DNA from 3 places in the Streptomyces sp. NPDC017246 genome. Region 2 is predicted to be linked to each of the others. Evidence: riboswitches for the same ligand, from Rfam matches in the RefSeq annotation. Region 2 holds a riboswitch; each other region holds the start of a gene.
What was found. Region 2 has a riboswitch for thiamine pyrophosphate ahead of thiO (glycine oxidase ThiO). Riboswitches for the same ligand answer to the same signal wherever they lie in the genome.
Positions count from the first base shown of each region.

Region 1: another riboswitch for thiamine pyrophosphate. It lies ahead of thiC (phosphomethylpyrimidine synthase ThiC); the one in region 2 lies ahead of thiO (glycine oxidase ThiO).
Region 3: another riboswitch for thiamine pyrophosphate. It lies ahead of ACH4MY_RS14855 (thiamine ABC transporter substrate binding subunit); the one in region 2 lies ahead of thiO (glycine oxidase ThiO).

Region 1 is NZ_JBIRMW010000002.1:270,717-272,979, forward strand. It holds gene thiC (phosphomethylpyrimidine synthase ThiC) at 1-958, opposite strand, end outside; TPP riboswitch at 952-1,098, opposite strand; gene ACH4MY_RS05930 (YibE/F family protein) at 1,170-2,263, shown strand, end outside.
Region 2 is NZ_JBIRMW010000006.1:364,842-367,104, reverse strand. It holds gene thiO (glycine oxidase ThiO) at 1-1,141, opposite strand, end outside; TPP riboswitch at 1,139-1,252, opposite strand; gene ACH4MY_RS16940 (NAD(P)/FAD-dependent oxidoreductase) at 1,386-2,263, shown strand, end outside.
Region 3 is NZ_JBIRMW010000005.1:408,695-410,957, reverse strand. It holds gene ACH4MY_RS14855 (thiamine ABC transporter substrate binding subunit) at 1-969, opposite strand, end outside; TPP riboswitch at 1,067-1,177, opposite strand; gene rlmN (23S rRNA (adenine(2503)-C(2))-methyltransferase RlmN) at 1,207-2,263, opposite strand, start outside.

The DNA.
Region 1 (2,263 bases), on a different contig from region 2:
GCGAGACGATGCCGGTCTTGCGGCGCGCGGTGAGCGGCACGTACGGCAGGAGTACGCCGGCGTGCACCGTCATGTAGTCCACGCCCTGCTCGGCCTGCTCGATGACCGTGTCCTTGTAGATCTCCCAGGTCAGGTCCTCGGCCCTGCCGTCGACCTTCTCCAGCGCCTGGTAGAGCGGCACGGTGCCGATGGGCACGGGGGAGTTGCGGAGCACCCACTCGCGGGTGGTGTGGATGTTCCGGCCGGTGGAGAGGTCCATGACCGTGTCGGCGCCCCACTTGGTCGCCCAGGTCATCTTCTCCACCTCCTCCTCGATGGAGGAGGTCACGGCGGAGTTGCCGATGTTGGCGTTGACCTTCACCAGGAACCGCTTGCCGATGATCATCGGCTCGATCTCCGGGTGGTTGACGTTGGCCGGGAGCACCGCGCGACCCGCCGCGATCTCCTCCCGTACGACCTCGGGGGAGACGTTCTCCCGGATCGCGACGTACTCCATCTCCGGGGTGATCTCCCCCCGGCGCGCGTACGCGAGCTGCGTCACGGCCTGCCCGTCGCGGCCGCGGCGGGGCAGGCGGGGGCGGCCGGGGAAGACGGCGTCGAGGTTCTTCAGCCCGCCGCCGCGCGGCGAGGTGTGCTTGATGCCGTCGTCCTCGGGGCGGGCCGGGCGGCCCGCGTACTCCTCGGTGTCGCCGCGCGCGATGATCCAGTTCTCGCGCAGCGGCGGAAGCCCCCGCCGCACGTCGGTGTCGACGGTGGGGTCGGTGTACGGGCCGGACGTGTCGTACAGCGTGACGTCCTTGCCATTGGTGAGGTGCACCTGGCGGACCGGCACCCGGAGGTCGGGGCGCGAACCCTGGACATACCCCTTGTGCCAGCCCGGCGTGCGCGCGCCGTCGACGGGGTCGACGGAGGCGTCGTCCTGGTTGGAGGCAGGCGTGCGTGCATCCTGAATGGTCATGAGACCGATCTCCCTACGCCGGCATTACCCGGTAACAGGTTCGGCGGTCGGCGCAGCCTCCTCCCGTACGTACGTCAGTACGCGCGTACGGTGATCAGCGCCCTCTCAGCCCGGTGCTCCGAGCTCCCGCGTGTGCAAAGGTGCCACCACGCTAGCGTCAATGCTGGCGTGCTGAACAGTGGGCCCCCGTCGTTCTTGCGATGATCGGTCGGTGACTTCCCCCCAGCAGACTCCCGAGCCGCACGACCACCACCACGGTCCCGGCCCCTCCCACGGGCACGGCCAGGGGCACCATCCTTCCCACGAAAACGGCCACGGGCACGGCCAAGGGCACGGCCACAGCCACAGCCACGGACCCGCCGCCCCGGTGTCCCGTCATCTGCGCAAGGTCATCGCCGCGATCCTGATCCCCTTCGCCACGGCCGTCGTGGTCGGGCTCGTGGTCCTGTGGCCCGGTGGCACCCCGGCGCACGAGCGCACCGGGGTCGGCTTCGACCGGCAGACCGAACAGGGCGAGGTCGTCGCCGTCGAGCAGGTCGACTGCAAGGACGTGAACGCCGGGCAGGTCCCGCCGACCGGGGACACCTCGACCCCGGAGGGACGCGAGGCGGTCCAGGCGCGGCAGGGGGACTGCGCGAAGGCGACCATCGAGGTCACCAGCGGTCCGGAGAAGGGCCGTACGTTCACCGAGATCGTGCAGCCGGACGCGCCGCGCCAACTGGACGAGGGGCAGGGTGTGGTGGTGGCGTACGCCCCCGACGCCCCGCGCGATCTGCAGTACTCGGTGACGGACGTGAACCGGAAGGTCCCGATCGCGGTCCTCGCCGGGCTCTTCGCCCTCGTGGTCGTGGGCGTCGGCCGGATGCGGGGTGTGATGGCCCTGATCGCGCTCGCCGTGAGCTTCCTGATCCTGACGTTCTTCATCCTGCCGGCGATCCTGCAGGGATCGAATCCGCTGGTGGTGGCGGTGGTCGGATCGAGCGCCATCATGCTGATCGCGCTGTACATGTGCCATGGGCTCTCGGCCCGTACCTCGGTCGCGGTGCTCGGGACGCTGATCTCGCTGATGCTGATCGGTCTGCTCGGTTCGGTCTTCATCGACTGGGCGTCGCTGAGCGGCAACACCGACGACAACACCGGCCTGATCCACGGCCTCTACCCGAGCATCGACATGTCCGGCCTGCTCCTGGCCAGCATCATCATCGGCTCGCTCGGTGTGCTCGACGACGTGACGGTCACCCAGACCTCCGCGGTCTGGGAGCTGCGCCAGGCCGATCCGGGCATGGGGCCGCGCGCGCTGTACCG
Region 2 (2,263 bases):
GCAGGACCCCGTTGCGGTAGTGGCCGGTGGCCAGGTGGAGGCCGGGCAGGGCGGTGGGGCCGAGCAGCGGCGCGTTGTCGGGGGAGGCGGGGCGCAGGCCCGCCAGGGTCTCGGTGAGCGGGAGTTCGGTGATCCCGGGGACGAGTTCGTGGGCGTCGCGCAGCAGCTCGTACACCCCGCCGGCCGTCACCGTGGTGTCCCAGCCGAGTTCCTCGCTGGTGGCGCCGACGACGAGTTCGCCGTTCTCGCGGGGCACCAGGTAGACGTGGCTGCCGCGGACGACGGCCCGGACGGTCCGGGAGAGGAAGGGGGCGTACGGGGCCGGGACGCGCAGCCGCAGTACCTGGCCCTTCACGGGGCGCACGGGTGGCAGTACCTCGTCGGGCACGCCCGCGAGCCGGCTGCTCAGGCTGCCGGCGGCGAGGACGACCTGGTCGGCGGTCAGTTCCTCGCCGCCGGCGAGTACGGCGCCGCGCGCCCGGTCGCGTACCACCGTCAGGCTCTGTGCGAGGGTCCGGTGGAAGATCACCCCGGCCCGCTCGCAGGCGACGAGGAGCGCGGCGGCGAGCCGGCGCGGGTCGACCTGGTGGTCGCCGTCGACCCGCAGTCCGCCGCGGACCCCGGGGGCGAGCATCGGTTCGAGGCGGCGGCACTCGCGGCCGCTGAGCCATTCGGAGCTGAGGCCGCACCGGGTCTGCAGGGCGTGCAGTTCGCGCAGGTGGGACCGGTCGTCGGCGTCGAGGGCGACGGCGAGGGTGCCGCAGGCGCGGTAGCCGACGTCGTGGCCGGTGGAGTCCTCGAGTTCGGCGACGAACGCGGGATAGCGTTCGGCGGAGGCGAGGTTGAGGCCGAGGAGGGTCTCCTCGCCGTAGTGGAGTTCGGTGACGGCGGCGAGCATCCCGGCCGCGACCCGTGCGGCGCCGCCGCCGGGGTCGGGGTCGACGACGGTGGTGCGCAGTCCTCGCCGTGCGGCCCGCCAGGCCGTGACCAGACCGATGACGCCGCCCCCGATGACGAGGACGTCGGACCCGCGGACGGCGGACACATCGGTATCGGGCGCGTGGGTGTCGGGCAGGTCGGTATCGGAGACAGCGGTGTCGGACGCGTGGACGGTGGACACGTGGACATCGGAAGAACGCATGGGCGTCCAGCCCCTCCCTTCGCCGGCATGACCCGGATCAGGTTCGTACGGTCGGAGGCCGTCCCAGCCTCCCTCTCAGCCCGGTGCGTCCGGGCTCCCGCGAGTGCTTTACGCCCGCCAGACTAGCTTCCGCCTCCGGGGGGCCACAGACCCCTCCCTTCCTGACGGTTCGTCAGATGCGTAAGGTGGTCGGGTGAGCGAGCAGAAGCAGGCACAGCAGCACGTCGTGATCGTCGGCGCCGGGATGGCGGGCGTACAGACCGCCGTCGCGCTGCGCGAACAGGGCTTCACCGGCCCCGTGACCCTCATCGGGGCCGAGCCCCACCAGCCCTACGACCGGCCCCCGCTCTCCAAGGCCGTCCTCCTCGGCAAGGCCGAGGGCTCCGCCTTCGACATCGACTTCGAGGACCTCGGCGTCGAGCTCCGCCTGGGCCTGGACGTCACCGGGCTGCGCGCCGCCGACCACGAGATCGACACCGAGGCCGGGCCCGTCGCCTACGACACCCTGGTCGTCGCCACCGGCGCCCACCCCGTCGTGCTGCCCGGCACCGAAGGCGTCCCCGGGGTCCATCTGCTGCGGACCCTCGACGACGCCGTGCGCCTCGGGCCGGTCCTGGAGCGCCGCCACAGCGTCGTGGTCGTCGGCGCCGGATGGATCGGCGCCGAGTTCGCCACCGCCGCCCGCCAGGCCGGCTGCGCCGTCACCGTCGTCGAGGCCGCCGACCGCCCCCTCGCCGGTGCCCTGCCCGCCGAGGTCACCGCCCCGATGGCCGAGTGGTACGGGGAGAACGGTGCGGAACTCCTCACCCACGCGCGCGTGGACACCGTCGAACCGGGCAGGGTCGTCCTCGCCGACGGCCGCGAGCTCCCCGCCGACGCCGTCGTCGTCGGCATCGGGGCCCGCCCCGCCACCGACTGGCTCACCGGCTCCGGCATGGCCCTCGACCGGGGCGGTGCCATCACCGCCGACGAGCGGCTGCGCACCTCCCTGCCCGATGTGTACGCCGTCGGCGACTGCGCCTCCTTCCCGTCGGCCCGCTACGGCCGGCGCCTTCTCGTCCACCACTGGGACAACGCCCTCCAGGGCCCCCGCACGGTCGCGGCGGCGGTCACCGGGGCGAT
Region 3 (2,263 bases), on a different contig from region 2:
CGCGTCCTTCGCCACCGGGTTGACGAACATCTGCAGCGGCATGTCCTCCTGGAACTTCTTCGAGATCAGGAAGTCGATCAGCGCCTTGCCGCCCTCGGGGTTCTTCGCCCCGTTCAGCAGGCCCGCGAACTCCGTCTGCCGGAAGCAGGTGCCCGTGGAGACCCCGGTGGGCGCCACCTTCGGCTGCGGCTCGCCGTACAGCACCTCCACCGGCGGGCTGGAGGCGTACGACACGACCAGCGGCCGGTCGCCCTTCGCCTGCTTGCCACCGGCCGAACCGGAGAACTCCTGGTTGTACGCCAGCTCCCAGCTGTCGACGGTCTTCACACCGTTCGCCCTGAGCTTCGTCCAGTACGCCTGCCAGCCGTCGTCGCCGTACTTCGCGGCCGTACCGAGCAGGAAGCCGAGACCCGGGGAGGACCGCTCCGGGTTCTCGACCACGAGCAGGTCCTTGTACGCGGGCTTCGCCAGGTCGTCGAAGGTCACCGGCGGCGCCAGCTTCTTGTCGGCGAAGTACTTCTTGTCGTAGTTGACGCAGATGTCACCCGAGTCGATCGGCGTGACCCGGTGCTCCTTGTCCAGCTGGTACGCGGCCGGGACCCGGTCCAGGCCCTTCGCCTCGTACGGCACGAAGATGCCGTTGTCGAGGGCGCGGGACAGCAGGGTGTTGTCGACACCGAAGAAGACATCGCCCTGCGGAGAGCCCTTGGTCAGGATCTCCTTGTTGACGGCCTCGCCCGCGTCGCCGCTCTTCAGGACCTTGACGGTGAAACCCGTCTGCTTCGTGAACGCGGCCAGCACCTCCTTGGAGGCGTTGAACGAGTCGTGACTCACGAGGGTCACGGTCTTCGGCGCGGGCGCGCCGGACTTGCCGGCCGCCTCACGGACGTCGTCCGTGCCGCAGGCGGCAAGGGTGGTGACGCCCAGCGCCGCGACGAGCGCGGCGGCGGCGGCCTTCTTGATGCTCACCGGATTGGTGCTCACTGAGATTCCTCCTGGGTATGACCAGGAAGAGACGCGGCCCTGCCCACGACCGGCGAACCGGGCGCGGGCAGGGCGCAACAGCTTGAGTTAACGACCGAACTTCCTACCCAGAATGACCTGGGCAAGGTTCAGAGGGTCTGCGGTCCTACGGTGACCGCACTCTCAGCGCTGTGGCGCTCCCCTGTCGGAATATGGAGATGTGTTCGAGCTCAGACTACAAGGTCAGCGCTCGGCGGCCGCCAGCTGTCCACAGGCACCGTCGATCTCCTGACCTCGGGTGTCCCGCACGGTCACCGGCACGCCATGGCGCGCGATGGCCTCCACGAAGGCCTTCTCGTCCTCCGGACGAGACGCCGTCCACTTCGAACCCGGCGTCGGGTTCAGCGGGATCAGGTTGACGTGCACCCGACGGCCCTTGAGCAGCCGGCCGAGCAGGTCACCCCGCCACGCCTGGTCGTTGATGTCCCGGATGAGGGCGTACTCGATGGAGATCCGGCGCCCGGACTTCTCCGCGTACTCCCAGGCCGCGTCGAGAACCTCACGCACCTTCCAGCGCGTGTTCACCGGCACCAGCGTGTCCCGCAGCTCGTCGTCGGGAGCGTGCAGCGAGACCGCGAGGCGGCACTTGAAGCCCTCGTCGGCGAACCGCAGCATCGCCGGCACCAGACCCACCGTGGACACGGTGATCCCGCGCTGCGAGAGCCCCAGACCGTCCGGCTCGGGGTCGGTCAGCCGACGGATCGAGCCGACGACCCGCTTGTAGTTCGCGAGCGGCTCCCCCATGCCCATGAACACGATGTTGGAGAGCCGCGCCGGTCCTCCGGGCACCTCCCCGTCCCGCAGGGACCGCATACCGTCCACGATCTGGTGCACGATCTCGGCGGTCGACAGGTTCCGGTCGAGCCCCGCCTGCCCCGTCGCGCAGAACGGGCAGTTCATCCCGCAGCCGGCCTGCGAGGAGATGCACATGGTCACCCGGTCCGGGTAGCGCATGAGCACCGACTCGACGAGCGTGCCGTCGTGCAGCCGCCACAGGGTCTTACGGGTGGTGTCGTCGTCGCACGAGATGTGCCGCACCACGGACATCAGATCGGGCAGCAGCTCCCCGGCCAGCTTCTCCCGCGAGGCGGCCGGAATGTCCGTCCACTCGGCGGGATCGTGCGCGTACCGCGCGAAGTAGTGGGTGGACAGCTGCTTGGCGCGGAAGGGCTTCTCGCCGATCGCGGCGACGGCCTCCTTCCGCTCGGCGGGCGTGAGGTCGGCCAGGTGCCGCGGCGGC